2 linked regions of the Martelella mediterranea DSM 17316 genome follow. The protein of the gene in region 2 interacts with the protein of the main gene of each other region in a pairwise test. Links are inferred from orthologs where the notes say so. Each region holds a gene or a part of one and is shown on either strand. Other genes may lie near its edges. The genes, in order: Mame_RS12390 and Mame_RS04430.

Region 1 (4,912 bases), 1.7 Mb from region 2 along the record:
ACGCCGTCCGGCGCGCGCAGACGCTGACGCCGCCCCCTGCCCTTCATCTGCTCGACGGTCTCGAACGCGCCGAGCGCGGCATGGACATCGCCGCCGGCCTCGGCGATCGCGGCAAGGGCGGCAAGCGCGTTTTCGGCCATATGCTGGCCCGGCAGGCCGAGGTTGAAGGCGGTCGGCTCCTCGGTCCCGAGCGCCGCCAGAACATGGCCCCGCTCGTTCTTCCTGTCGCTGACGGTGCGGTATTCGAGCAGCCGATAGTCGGCCTTGGCATGCTCGCCAAAGGAAACGACGCGGGCACCATAGCGCCGGGCGACCCGCGCCAGCGTATCGAAGGCATCAATGTCGCGGTTGAGGATCGCCGCGCCCTCAGGCTCCAGGCCTTCCAAAATTTCGGCCTTGGCGGCGACGATTTCCTTGATGCCGGAAAAATTGCCGATATGGACCGGCGCGACCGTGGTGATCACCGCCACATGCGGGCGCACCATTTTCGTCAGCGGCCGGATCTCGCCGGAATGGTTCATGCCGATCTCGAACACGCCGAACTCGGTATCGGCCGGCATGCGCGCAAGCGTCAGCGGCACGCCCCAGTGGTTGTTGAACGAGGCGACGGCCGCATGAACCTTACCGGAGGCCTTCAGCCCGGTGGCAAGCATTTCCTTCGTGCTGGTCTTGCCGACCGAACCGGTGACGGCGATGATGCGCGCGTCCGTGCGCGCCCTCGCGGCCATCGCCAGCCGGCCCATCGCCTCCAGCACATCGTCAACGACGATCATGCCGCAGGTCAGCCGGCCTAGCGCCGGCAGCTTGGCCTCGGAGACGACCAGGAGCGTCGCGCCGTTCTTGGCGGCAAGGCCTGCGAATTTGTGGCCATCCACCCGGTCGCCGGCGATGGCGAAAAATGCCTCGCCATGGGAGATCGTGCGGCTGTCAATGGAAATGCCCGTAACGCCTTCCGGCAGTTCGCCCACGGGACGCCCGTCCATGGCCTCGACCATTTCGGCTGATGTCCAAAGCAAACTCACGATGCGTGGCCCTCCAATGCCTTCTTGACTTCGGCAAGGTCGGAGAAGGGGCGGGTCACGCCGCCCGCCGTCTGCCCTTCCTCGTGGCCCTTGCCGGCTACGATCAGTGTATCACCCGTCTGCAAAAGGCCGACGGCATGGGCGATCGCCTCGGCGCGGTCGCCGATCTCTTTAGCGCCGGGGGCCGCAGCCAGGATTTCCGAGCGGATTTCCGCAGGAACCTCGGAGCGCGGATTGTCGTCGGTGACGATCACGATATCGGCAAGCCGGGTGGCAATCTCGCCCATGATCGGGCGCTTGCCTCGATCGCGATCGCCGCCGCAGCCGAAGACCACGATGACCCGGCCGGTGGTGAACGGCCGCACGGCGGTGAGCACCTTTTCCAGCGCATCGGGCTTGTGGGCGTAATCGATATAGGCGAGCGCGCCGTTTTCGGCCTTGCCGGCAAGCTGAAGCCGGCCGGCAGCACCCTCCACCTTTTCCAGCGCCAGAAACGCGGTTCGGGCATCAACGCCGGTCGCAATCGCAAGACCGGCGGCGACCAGTGCATTGGAGATCTGGAACTCGCCCGCTAGCGGCAGCCGGACCTCGTGGATCGTGCCGTCGTGCAGGATTTCGGCAAACTGGCTGTCGCGCTTCTGCTCGACGCGCTTCAGCGCCAGAAATTTGCCCTTGCGGCCGACGGTGAGAACGCGCTGGCCTGCACCTTCCGCCGCTGCGATCGCGCGATCCGACCATTCGTCATCGGCGTTGATCACCGCCGGCGAACCGGTCGGCAGCACCCGCTCGAAAAGCTGCATCTTGGCCGCGAAATAATGCTCTACGGTCGGATGATAATCCATGTGGTCGCGGCCGAGATTGGTGAACGCCCCGGCCGAAAGCCGAACGCCGTCGAGCCGGTACTGATCGAGCCCGTGGCTGGAGGCTTCCATCGCGCCATGGGTGACGCCGTCGCGGGCAAGCTCGGCAAGCAATGCGTGAAGCGCCACCGGATCGGGCGTGGTCAGCGAACCATATTCGGTGCGGCCGGGGGCGGTCACGCCGGTGGTGCCGATCATGGCGGCGGCAAGGCCGGCTTGGGCCCAGATCTGGCGGGTGAAGGAGGCGACGGAGGTCTTGCCGGCCGTGCCGGTGACGGCCACCATGGTTTCCGGCTGCGCGTCGTAGAAACGGGCAGCGGCGATCGCCAGAAAGGCGCGCGGATTGTCGACGGTCAGCACCGGTATGCGCGAACCCTCGTGCGGGGAAGCGCTGATGGCGGCGACCGCGCCGCGCTGGGCGGCATCATCGATGAAGGCCGCGCCATCCGCCTTGCTGCCGGCAATCGCCACGAACAGCGCGCCGGGCTCGGCCTTGCGGCTGTCGGCGGTCAGGGAGGTTATGTCGAGCGCACCGGAGCTGCCGGCAAGCGCCGCATTCAGTTCGGGAAAGGCCGTTCCGGCGAGAGCGCTCAGTTTCATCGTGTCAGTCTCTGTTCTGCACCCGGCGGGCCGGATGGCATGGCATCAGTAGGAAGCGAGGAGGGCTGCCCCTTCCGCGCCGAAATCGGGATCAACGCCGAGGATGGGCGCCGTCCGGCGAATGATCTCGCCATTCATCGGCCCGGCGTTCCAGGCGGCCGTACGACCGGGGACCCCCTCGACCTTCTTGGCATCGTCAATCGTCACGAGGACGACATATTGCGGGTTGTCCATGGGAAATGCGGCAAGAAAAGCGTTGAAGTTGCGATCTTTCGAATATTTCCCATCGATAATCTTCTCCGACGTGCCGGTCTTGCCGCCAACGCGATAGCCCGGCACCTGGCCGTTCCGCCCCGAGCCGTCCGTGCCGTTCAGCCGCAGGAGATAACGCATCTTGTCGCTGGTTTCCTTGGAAACCACGTGCTTGGCGATCCGGTCGGCCTCCTCCCGGCTGCGCGGCAGGAAGGTCGGCGTCAGAAGCTTGCCGCCATTGACGAGCGCCGCCGCGGCGGCCGCCGTCTGCAGTGAGGTCGTGGTCACGCCCTGGCCGAAGGAGACGGTCGCGGAGAAGACCCCGCCCCATTTCTGCGGCCGCTGGGGCGTTCCCGCGCCGCCGATCTCGGTGTCCATCTTGTCGAGCAGACCGAGATTTTCCAGGAAGGTGCGCTGGTAATCGGGACCGACGGCGGCGGCGATGCGCGATGCGGCGATATTGGAGGAATAGGTAAAGACCTCCGGATAGGTGAGTATCCGGTTCTGGGCATGGTCGTCGCGGATGCGCGAGCGGCCAAAGATCAGCGGCGTCTTTGCGTCCACGAGGCTGTTCATGTTGAACTTGCCGGATTCCAGCCCCATCGCCAGCGTGAAAGCCTTGAACGTCGAGCCCATTTCGTAGACGCCGGTGATCGCGTCGTTCAGCATGCGCGGATCGGTCGCCGGCGGCGGGTTGTTCGGATCGAAATCGGGCACCGATGCAAGCGCAATGATCTCGCCGGTGTTGACGTCGAGAACGGTTCCGGTCGCGCCGATGGCGTGGAACTTGTTGACGCCTTCCACCAGAACGTCGCGCAGGATGCTCTGGACGCGCAGGTCGATCGAGGTCTCGAACGGCTTCAGGTCCATCGCGCCGGAGAGGCCGAGGCCCATCAGACCGGAAATCCCGTCGGTCCTGTCCATATAGCGCTCGATGCCGGACAGGCCGCGATTGTCGATATCGACAAGGCCGAGAATATGTGCCGCCTGCGGACCGCCGGGATAGAAGCGATGCACTTCCGGGCGGAAGCCGACGCCGGGCACGCCGGCGGCCAGAACCTGGCTCTGCTGCTTGGGCGTGATCTGGCGCTTCAGCCAGACGAATTCGCCCTTGGAGTTTAGCAGCCGGTAGGCGCGCTTGGCATCGAGATCGGGGAAGATCGGCAGCAGCGCGTCGAGAACGTCGTCGGCGCTGGTGATCATCGAGGGGTCGGCATAAAGCGACATCATCCGGACATCGGTCGCAAGCACCGCGCCGTTGCGGTCGACGATATCCGGGCGGCGCGCCAGCGTCAGCGGCATCGCCGCGCGGGCAACCGCGCCATCATCCTTGGCCAGCGAATAGTGCACCAGCCGCCCGCCGATCACGGCATAGACGGCGACAAAGGCGAAGGTGACAAAGCCGACGCGGCTGCGCGCAAGATTGACCCGTTTCTTGGCCGTGCCCTGGAACACGTCGGGCCGCGCTGCATCTTCCGTGGCCTTCGCAGCACGACGCGTCTTGGGCTTCAGCATGGGCTTCAGCTTGGGCTTCAGTTTGAGGATGCCGGGGAGCTTGATCATGGTGTCACCGATCCGGTTATGACGATATCCGTGCCGTCGGGGGCGTCGCCAGCCATCAGCGGCGGCAGATCCTCTTCGACGGGCTCGGCTTTGATGGGGGGAAGCTGGTCGAGCGTTGCGATCTGCTCCGGTTCGGCCGGGTGCAGGTCGAGCTCGGCGGCGAAGAATTCGGCAAGCCGCGCCATGCGGGCGGGCTGCGTCAGCAGCGCCTCGTCGGCCTTCAGGAGATCGATATTGTTCTGCTCCAGCGCGATCTGGTCGTCGAGCGCGCGAACCTCGTCATAGGTCGCCTCGACGCTGTATTTGATCGTGTAGGTGACCGTCGCGGTCGCGACCATGACCAGAATAAGGATGAGATCGAGCGGACGAAGCATCAGGCGCCTCCAAGGCGGGAAATATCGGCAAGGGACGGAAGGCCGAAGGCATCGAGCCCGGTTTCAGGCGCAGGCGCGGATGTGCGGATCGCAGCGCGGAGCTTGGCCGAGCGCGCCCGCGGGTTTTCCGCGGCCTCTGCCTCGCTCGCCGCAATCATGGCCTTGCCCGGCTGATCGAAAAGAGCGGGCGCCGGCGCGACTTCCGGCAGGTGGCGCGAACCGCCAGCCTTGCCGAGGCGCG
Region 2 (8,993 bases):
GCCGCAACAAAAAAGCCGTCCCTTTGGGACGGCTTTTTCAATTTCAGCGGAAACGCTGCCTGATGGATCAGGCGCTTTCCTTCGGCGTCAGAACCTGGCGGCCGCGATACATGCCGGTCTTCAGATCGATATGGTGCGGACGGCGCAGTTCGCCGGAATTCTTGTCTTCGACATAGGTCGGAGCCTTGAGAGCGTCGGCAGCACGGCGCATACCGCGCTTGGACGGGGTCGTTTTTCTTTTCGGTACAGCCATTGGACTACTCCACTTGGGGCGCAAGGCGCAATCATCGGCGGGTGAAACCACCGCAAGATCGCCCTTGGAATTCTTGAAATTTGGCGCGCTTATACAGGGCAATCCGGAGTTTGACCAGTCCCCTTGGCATTTTTTTGACTCATTGGGAAGCCGGGCGGAGACCGGGCTCAGACTTCGTCTTCCGGAACCACCCAGCTTTCGGCCAGCGCACCGTCGCGCCAGCGCTGGAAAGCCGGCACGCTTCTGATCGCGGTCATATAGGCGAGCGACGTCGGATTGTCGGTGAGTTCATAGACCTCGAAGCGGTTGACGACCGGTGCATACATCGCATCGGCCGCCGAAAAGCTGCCGAACAGGAACGGCCCGCCGGAGGCCTCCAGCGCGTCGGCCCACAGCGTCTCGATGCGCCGGACATCGGCCCGGACGGCGTCATCGACGGCAAGTGGGGCGGGCTTGCGGCCGAAATTCATCGGGCAAGCCCCGCGCAGCGCCCGGAAGCCCGCATGCATTTCCGCCGAGACCGCCCGCGCCGCCGCCCGTTCGATCCTGTCTGCGGGCCAGAGCTGGGCCTCGGGGTAAAGCTCGGCGACATATTCGATGATCGCGAGCGATTCCCAGACCCGGAATTTGCCGTGATGCAATACCGGCACCTGACCCACGGGCGAGACCTCGCGGAAGCGCGGATTGCCGGCGGGAAAATCGAACGGGATCAGTACTTCCTTGAACGGAATGCCGGCGGCCTCCATCGCCAGCCAGGGCCTGAGCGACCATGAGGAATATTTCTTGTTGCCGATATAAAGCGTCAGATCGCTCATGCTTCACCCTTCCGTTTGCGCGGGAGTTAACCGCATTTCCCCGCCCCGCGCCAACAACAATGTCGAATGTCAGTCATAAAGGCAGGTGATATAGGCGCCCGAGCGCCCGGCCAGCCGCTCCACCCTGGCGGCGAGGTTCTGCATATGTCGGCTTGGGGCCGCGGCCTGCCGGCCCACCGGATCGGGCAGCGAGACGGCGAGCAGTGCGGCCTGCCGCGCCGTCAGGTCCGCGGCGGACACTCCGAACTGTTCGCGCGCCGCCGCCTCGATACCGAAGGTTTCCGGCCCCCATTGCGCGATGTTGAGATAGATTTCCATGATCCGCTTCTTCGGCCAGACGATGTCGGCGGAGATCGCCAGCGGCAGTTCCAGCGCCTTGCGCAGATAGGAGCGGCTGTTCCAGAGATAGAGGTTTTTCACCGTCTGCATCGGTATCGTGCTCGCCCCGCGCACGGCCTTGCCCGCCAGCGCATCCTCGACCACGGCCTTGTACTCGCCCCAGTCGATGCCGTCGTGATTGCAGAACTGCCCGTCCTCCGACATCATCACCGATTGCACCAGCACCGGCGCGATCTCGTCGAACGGCACCCATTGCCGGTCGTAGCCGGTAAAAAGCCGGGCCATCATCGGCACCGAAACCGGATGGACGAAGGACGGCCGGTAGAGCGGCAGCAGCAGATACGGCAAAAGCACGATCACGATGATTGCGATCACGCCATAGCGGATCAGGCGGCGAAACAGCGACCGGCGGGGAGCCTCATCCTCATCGTCTTCCGGCATGTCGTCGTCGCGCATCGATATATCAGCTTTCGTGAAATCCGCCCCTTCCATAGCGTGATGCCGACGCCAAGAAAAGCCGTTGCCGTCCCTGCATGAGAGCGCGCGCGAAACCGCTTGAACGCCGCGCGCCCTCATGCCAAGACATGGCCCCATGTCAGAGACCGAATTCACCACCCGCCTCGAAAGCGCCCGCAAGGACGTCGAAGCCTGCCTCGACCGACTGCTCGGCCCCGAACCGCTTGAAGGCGAAACGGCGCGGCCGGAAACGCTGATGGCGGCGATCCGCCACGGCGTGCTGAACGGCGGCAAGCGTTTCCGCCCGTTTCTGGTGATCGAGACAACGCGGCTTCTCGGCGGGCCGGCGGATGCGGCGCTCAGGGTGGCGGCTGCGCTGGAATGCATCCACTGCTATTCGCTGATCCATGACGACCTGCCGGCCATGGATGACGACGATCTGCGCCGGGGACGACCGACCGTGCACACGGCCTTTGACGAGGCCGCCGCGATTCTCGCCGGCGACAGCCTGCTGACGCTCGCCTTCGATATCATCGCCGACGATGCGACCGGGCTCGATCCCGTAGCCCGCCTTGCGCTTGTCAGCGCGCTGTCGCGGGCGGCGGGCATTGGCGGCATGGCGGGCGGTCAGGCGCTTGATCTGGCGGCGGAGAAGACCCCGCCGGACGAGGCCGGCATCGTGACGCTACAGGCGATGAAGACCGGCGCGCTGATCCGGTTTGGAGCGGAGGCCGGTGCGATCATTGCCGGCGCCGGGGCGGACGCGCGCGCCCGGCTTGCCCGGTTCGGCGCGGTGATCGGCCTCGCCTTCCAGCTTGCCGACGATCTCCTCGATCTCAGAGCCGATGCCGAAACCATGGGCAAGGCGACCGGCAAGGATGCCGGGCGCGGCAAGGGCACGCTGGTGTCGCTCCACGGCCCGGCCTGGGCCGAGCGCCGGCTGACGGAACTGGTCGCGGAGGCCGAGGCCCTGCTTAGCCCCTTCGGTGCGCGGGCGGCAACGCTGATCGCCGCAGCCCGCTTCGTGGCCTCGCGCGAGAACTGAGGTCTGCGCGTGTCGGATGAAGGTCGCGCTCAGTCGTTGCCGATGACGCGGTTGCGCCCGGCCTCCTTGGCGTCGTAGAGCCGCTGGTCGGCTTCGGCGATGAAGCGATCGAGCGTGTCGTGTTCACCGGGAACGGCGGAATAAAATCCTATACTCACCGTCAGCGGCTGGACGTAATCGTGATGGCGCACCGGGCTCGCCTCCACTTTGGCGCGCAAATCCTCGAGGAAAGCGCGGATTTCCTCCGGTCCGCCCGCGATGTGATAGGCGATGAACTCCTCTCCGCCGTAACGCGCGACCATGTCGTCCGCTCTCTGGAAGTGGGACCGGAAGACCGCGGCGAGATGTTCCAGACAGGCATCGCCGAAGACGTGGCCCATCCGGTCGTTGATCGGCTTGAAATGGTCGACGTCGAGCATGGTGAGAGTAAAGCGCTCGCCGTCGCGCCGGCATTGTTCAAAGGCGACTTCGGCGCGCGCGATGAAATGGGTTCGGTTGTAGAGCCCGGTCAACCCATCGGTGATGGAGGACTGTTGCAGCAGGTCATTGGCCGTGTTCAGCGCCCTGTTGAGCAGTCGCAACTTGCGGACCCAGTACAGGAAAACGAGGAACACGACGGCGATCAGCGCCGCGGTGGCGAACAACAGCCGGTAGTCGATCGCGCGCTTGAACGGCGCCAGCTTCTGGCGGTTGAGAATCCGGTCGACCTCGACGGGATCGAGCGTGGCGATCAGCTTTTCGAAAATATCGCCGAGCATGGGCTCGGCCGCCGTCGTGGCTGCGACCACCTGGACGTTCTCGGAGATTCGGCCGGAGATCTTGATGTCGTTGGTGTTCCTGGCGGCGATCAGATAGACGAGCGTGTCGAGCGGGCCGACGACCGCGTCCAGTTCGCCGCCCAGCACGGCATCGAGCCCGGCGCCTTCACCGTCCAGCGCCACGATCGCGACATCGGGATAGCGCGCCTTCAGCATCGTCAGCGGCGCGTGGCGCGACACCACCCCGACACGCTGTCCTTCAAGGTCGCGCATGCTTTCCACGAACGGCGCCTGCAGCCGACTTGCGACGGCAAGCGCCATTTCGAGATAGGAGGGCGTCAGATCGTAGTCGCTTCCGGCGAAATCGGCATTGGCGACGAATGGCAGCACGTCGCAGCCGGCAAGGGCGGCCTCACGCTCGCTGTCGGAGGTGAGCGGCACCGGCTGAATCTGCCAGGAAAACTCGCCGTTCTCACCCAGAAGCGCAAGGATATCGGCAATCGCTCCGGTGAAATCGCCGTCGCGTTCGATCATGGTATAAGGCGGCGATCGCGGATCGACGCAGACCCTGAGCGGCCCTCTGTCATGCAGATAATCGCGTTCGTCTTCATCGAGCACGGCGCGGCGGCGATCGATCCCGGCCAGCGGCGGACCGAGCCAGCGGTTTTCCATCTCCTGCCAGCGCGCGAGCGGGATCGAGGCGAGCGAACGGTCGATGATGCTTTCGAGATAGGGATATTTCGGCGAGACGCCGAAGCGCAGGTCCTCGCGCTCGACCCCGTCCATCAGGAACTCGCCGCCGATCTGGATATTGATCAACCCGTCGCGGCGGATGATGGAATTGCCATTGCTCAGCGAAGCGATGGCGGCGTCGATCTCGCCGTCGGCCAGCGCGTGGATCAGCGCTTCCTGGCCATCGAACTGGCGCACGTCGTCAAACCGCGCCGAAACCGCATCGGCGTAATAGATGTCGCGGCCGATCCCGATCCGCTTGCCGTCGAGATCGGCGATGTCGCGATAGGGGCCGAAGCCGGAGCGCACGAATACCGCATTGGGGATGCGGTGGTATTCGTCGGAAAACAGCGTGAATTCGCTGCGTTCCTCGGTGTGGGAGATATTGGTGATAATATCGAGGTCGCCGGATTTGAAGCGCTGCAGCAATTTCGCCCAGTTGTCATAGACCGGCTCGAACGAGAGGCCCGTGCTGGCGCTGATATACTGGGCAAGATCGACGGCAAGACCCTGGCCGCGACCGTTCTCGAGATAGCTGAAGGGCTGGTAATCGATGATGAAGCCGATCGAGAGCGTCGGCGCTTCCTCGATGAAGGCCTGTTCCTCCGGCAGCAGCCGCAGCAGGCCGCCATTGCTGGTGCGCCCCGTGCGGTAGCTCAGCCAGCGGTCGGTGATCTCGTCCAGGGTTTCGGGCGGCAACGCCAGCACGGCCTTCTGCAGGATCGACGACAGAAGCGCGGCATCGCCGGCCTGATCGAGAACGCCGAGGCGGAAGTCTTCCAGTGACACCGCTGTCAACGGCAGCGCGCCGGCGGCCGCCACATTGGTGAAACCATTCTCGCGGATGAAGAAATTCCCGGTCAACTCCGCGGCGAGCGCGCCGTCCACCCAGCCGAAGGCGACCGCCGCCATCAGGTCGCGATAGGTCGCATATTCCTGGAGCTGGAATCCGGCATCCTTGAGCGCGTTGGCATAGTAGATGTCGCGGATCACGCCGATCCGCCGCGCTTTCAGCGCCTCCGTGTCGGCGAGATCGCCGAGCGGGCGGTCGACATTTTCGAACAATATCGTGCGACGCAGGTGGTAGGGTTCGGTGAAGAGAATGAACGGGTCCCGCTCCTCGGTGAAGGAGATGTCGGCGATCACGTCCAGCCCGCCCTGGCGGAACTGGCCGTAGATTTCCGGCCACGAACCCAGCCGGACCGCGAAATCGAGACCGGTCATTGCGGAGATCGCGTCCAGCACGTCCACCGACCAGCCCATGATCTTGCCATTGAGGTAGAAGGAATACGGCTCGTTGTCGGCCACGAGCCCGATGGTCGCCACGCGGTAAGCGGCGATATAGGCCCGCTCCTCATCGGTCAGGTCGACCGGTTCGGCCGCAAGCGGACTGGCGGCAAGGGAGGTGATCAGCAGGATGAAGGCGAAGACCGGCTTGGTCATCTTCTGGAAAAAACGGCCGGCCGATTGCCGGGCGTCGCTCAAACAGATTTCATCCATGCTGCCTTCTCAATTCATGCCTCGCCGTTTCCTTTCGACATCAAATAGCACAGAACCGGCCCGGATCGATATTCCTGCTGACGCATGGCTCCTGTAATTCATGGCGTTGTGACGGTTCTCTTTTACGATCATTCGTGTTTGCATGCGCCGGATGCCCGATTCTTCGGCAGGGCTGTGGAGAATGACATGGACTGTATCTTGCTGGGCGTGCCGGTCGAGTGCGGCTCGGGGCGCAAGGGCTGCAATATGGGGCCCAACGGGTTGAGAGCCGCGGGCCTGGCCGAGGCGCTGAGGGGGCTCGGCCATACCGTGCGCGATCTCGGCGATCTGACGCCCGCCGCCGAACGCGCCGTCTCCCATCCCAACGCCAAGCTCAAGGCCTTGAGCGAGACCGTGTCCTGGCTCGACGCGCTGGTCGACAAGGCGTTCGAAATTTCCGCGGATGGCCTGCCGATCTTCATGGGCGGCGATCACGTGATGGCGGCGGCAAGCGTTGCCGGCGTTGCGCGGCGGGCGCAGGAAGAGGGCCGACCGCTTTTCGTGCTGTGGCTCGACGCACACACGGATTTCCACACGCTCGAGACCACCGACAGCGGCAATCTGCACGGCACGCCGGCCGCCTATTTCACCGGCCAGCCGGGTTTCGAAGGCGTGTTTCCGCCGCTCGCCGCTCCGGTCGATCCGAAAAATGTCTGCATGATCGGCATCCGCAGCGTCGATCCGGCCGAACGCGCGACGATCCGCGGCGCGGGCGTTACGGTGCATGACATGCGCGCCATCGACGAAAACGGCATTGCCGGGTTGCTGACGGCATTCCTGGAAAAGGTCGAGGCCGAAAACGGCATGCTGCATGTGAGCTTCGACGTCGATTTCCTCGACCCGACGGTCGCGCCGGGGGTCGGCACCACCGTGCCGGGCGGGGCAACCTTCCGCGAGGCGCATCTGGTGATGGAAATACTGCATGACAGCGGGCTCGTGACCAGCCTCGATCTGGTCGAGCTCAACCCGTTCCTCGATGAGCGCGGCAAGGCGGCGATCCTGATGACGGACCTGACCGCCAGCCTGTTCGGCAGGCGCGTCATGGACCGCCCGACCCGCAGCTACGGCTGAAGCCGCCCGCAACACAAAGGCCAAGCCGGGCGGCCCCCCTCAGCCGCTGCCGATGATCATGCCGGCCGCCAGCACCAGGCCGCCGCCCAGCACGACCTGGAAGGCGGCGCGCATGAACGGAGTTTCCATATATTTGTTCTGGATGAAGGCGATCGCCCAGAGCTCGAAGAACACGACGACAATGGCGATGATCGTCGCGGTCCAGAAGTCCGGAATCAGATAGGGCAGCGCGTGGCCGAGCCCGCCGAGCATGGTCATCACGCCGGAGGCGATGCCGCGCTTGATCGGCGAGCCGCGGCCCGAAAGCTTGCCGTCGTCATGGGCCGCCTCGGTGAAGCCCATGGAAATGCCGGCGCCGACGGCGGCCGACAGGCCGATCAGGAAGGTCTGCCAGGTATCCTGCGTGGCGAAGGCGGCGGCGAAGATCGGCGCCAGCGTCGAGACCGAGCCGTCCATCAGCCCGGCAAGGCCCGGCTGCACCCAGGTCAGCAGGAACTGGCGGTGCTCCTTGGCGGCCTCCTCGTCGCGCACGCCTTCCGGCGCGTGTTTCTCGGTCAGCGTCTCGGCGAGCTCCTCATGCGCCTCCTCGGCCATGGCGAGATCGCCGAGCAGCTTGCGGGTATCGGCGTCGGAAACCTCGTTCATGGCGGCGCGGTAGAAGCGCTGGGCCTGTTCCTCCATCAGCACCGACTGGCGGCGGATCTTGTCCAGCGACAGCGTCTTCATCAGCCAGTCGGGGCGGCGCTCGATGAAGCCGCGCACATGCTCGCGCCGGACCAGCGGTATGTCATCGCCGAAGCGGCGCTTGAACATGTCGATCAGCATGCGCCGGTGACTGTCCTCAACCTCGGCCATGTCATCGAAAATCCGCGCGCTGTCGGGGTACTCGCCGCGCAGGTGAGCGGCATAGGCCTTGTAGATGCGCGCATCGTCCTCCTCGGAGGAAATCGCAAGCGCCAGTATCTCAGCTTCGCGCAGGGAGGAGAAGTCGCGCTTGGCGCGACCAAAAAGGGGCAGGACCATGGGACTGATTCCGGTTATAGTTTAGAATAATTCTAAATCCGAATTCGTCAAAGGTCAAACGGGTAATCAGGGTTTCTTGCCGAGAAGCGTCGCGACAAAGTCTGGAACGGCCGTCGAGGCCGAACCGGTCCGGCATTCGCCGAACAGGCTGTTGCCGGTTGCTTCGAGATTGATCTCGACCGTATGCGCGCCGGCGGCCGCAGCCCCCGCCACGAAGCCGGCGGCGGGATAGACCGTGCCGGACGTGCCGATCGCCACGAACAGGGCCGCCTTTTCCAAAGCGACCTCGATCGCGTCCATATCATAGGGCATTTCGCCGAACCAGACGATATCGGGGCGCAGCGAGGGGCGGCTGCAGCTTGAACAGAAGCAGTCCCGGTCGAGATCGCCCTCCCAGTGCTGGTGGCTGCCGCATTCATAGCACAGCGCGGAATCGAGCCGGCCATGCATGTGCAACATCCTCTTGGAGCCGGCCCGTTCGTGCAGGTCGTCGACATTCTGGGTGATCAGCAGGAAATCGCCGTCCCAGGCGTTTTCCAGTGCGGCAAGCGCATTGTGAGCGGCGTTCGGCTTGGCCTTCGCGGCCTCGCGGCGGCGCATATTGTAGAAATCGAACACCAGGTCAGGGTTTTTATGGAAACCCTCAGGGGTCGCGACATCCTCGATGCTGTGCCCCTCCCAGAGCCCGCCCTGATCGCGGAATGTCGCAAGGCCCGATTCCGCAGAAATGCCGGCGCCGGTCAGCACAACGATCGGGGAGGATGTGTCAATCTTCATGTGTCACGCCTGTCTCGGGCCCAGGCGCCTGGCCTGAGGCTGATGTCAACGCAACGAGGCGACCGGCAGATCGGTTCCGGTTTCGACCTTGACCCAGCGACCGCTGTCGAAGGACGCCTGACGCTTGAGGAAGGTGTAAGGCGTATCCGACCAGGCCAGCACATCGTCGTTCAGATTGTCGAGGA

What was found.
Region 1: the proteins of Mame_RS04430 (region 2) and Mame_RS12390 interact in binary tests that used the Escherichia coli proteins (3 or more experiments, as listed by UniProt). The link is inferred for Martelella mediterranea DSM 17316 from one-to-one orthologs.

Annotation. Positions count from the first base shown.
Region 1 is NZ_CP020330.1:2,660,460-2,665,371, reverse strand. What follows is about bases 1,913-4,912. They hold Mame_RS12390 (peptidoglycan D,D-transpeptidase FtsI family protein), read right to left. Parts: upstream 4,298-4,912; coding sequence 2,528-4,297; downstream 1,913-2,527. Other genes in these bases: rsmH (16S rRNA (cytosine(1402)-N(4))-methyltransferase RsmH), read right to left, coding at 4,671-4,912; ftsL (cell division protein FtsL), read right to left, coding at 4,294-4,671; Mame_RS12395 (UDP-N-acetylmuramoyl-L-alanyl-D-glutamate--2,6-diaminopimelate ligase), read right to left, coding at 1,913-2,482. In the rest of the region: Mame_RS12400 (UDP-N-acetylmuramoyl-tripeptide--D-alanyl-D-alanine ligase), read right to left, coding at 1-1,022; more of Mame_RS12395, read right to left, coding at 1,019-1,912. UniProt on the Escherichia coli protein: Essential cell division protein that catalyzes cross-linking of the peptidoglycan cell wall at the division septum. Required for localization of FtsN.
Region 2 is NZ_CP020330.1:961,404-970,396, reverse strand. The notes cover bases 1-2,858. They hold Mame_RS04430 (biosynthetic peptidoglycan transglycosylase), read right to left. Parts: upstream 1,864-2,858; coding sequence 1,138-1,863; downstream 1-1,137. Other genes in these bases: Mame_RS04425 (polyprenyl synthetase family protein), read left to right, coding at 2,000-2,858; Mame_RS04435 (glutathione S-transferase family protein), read right to left, coding at 421-1,068; rpmF (50S ribosomal protein L32), read right to left, coding at 68-253. Outside these bases: more of Mame_RS04425, read left to right, coding at 2,859-2,908; Mame_RS04420 (diguanylate cyclase), read right to left, coding at 2,938-5,898; rocF (arginase), read left to right, coding at 6,085-7,008; iron exporter MbfA, read right to left, coding at 7,048-8,031; Mame_RS04405 (NAD-dependent deacylase), read right to left, coding at 8,098-8,808; Mame_RS04400 (transglutaminase-like cysteine peptidase), read right to left, coding at 8,854-8,993. UniProt on the Escherichia coli protein: Peptidoglycan polymerase that catalyzes glycan chain elongation from lipid-linked precursors. May play a role in peptidoglycan assembly during cell division in collaboration with other cell division proteins.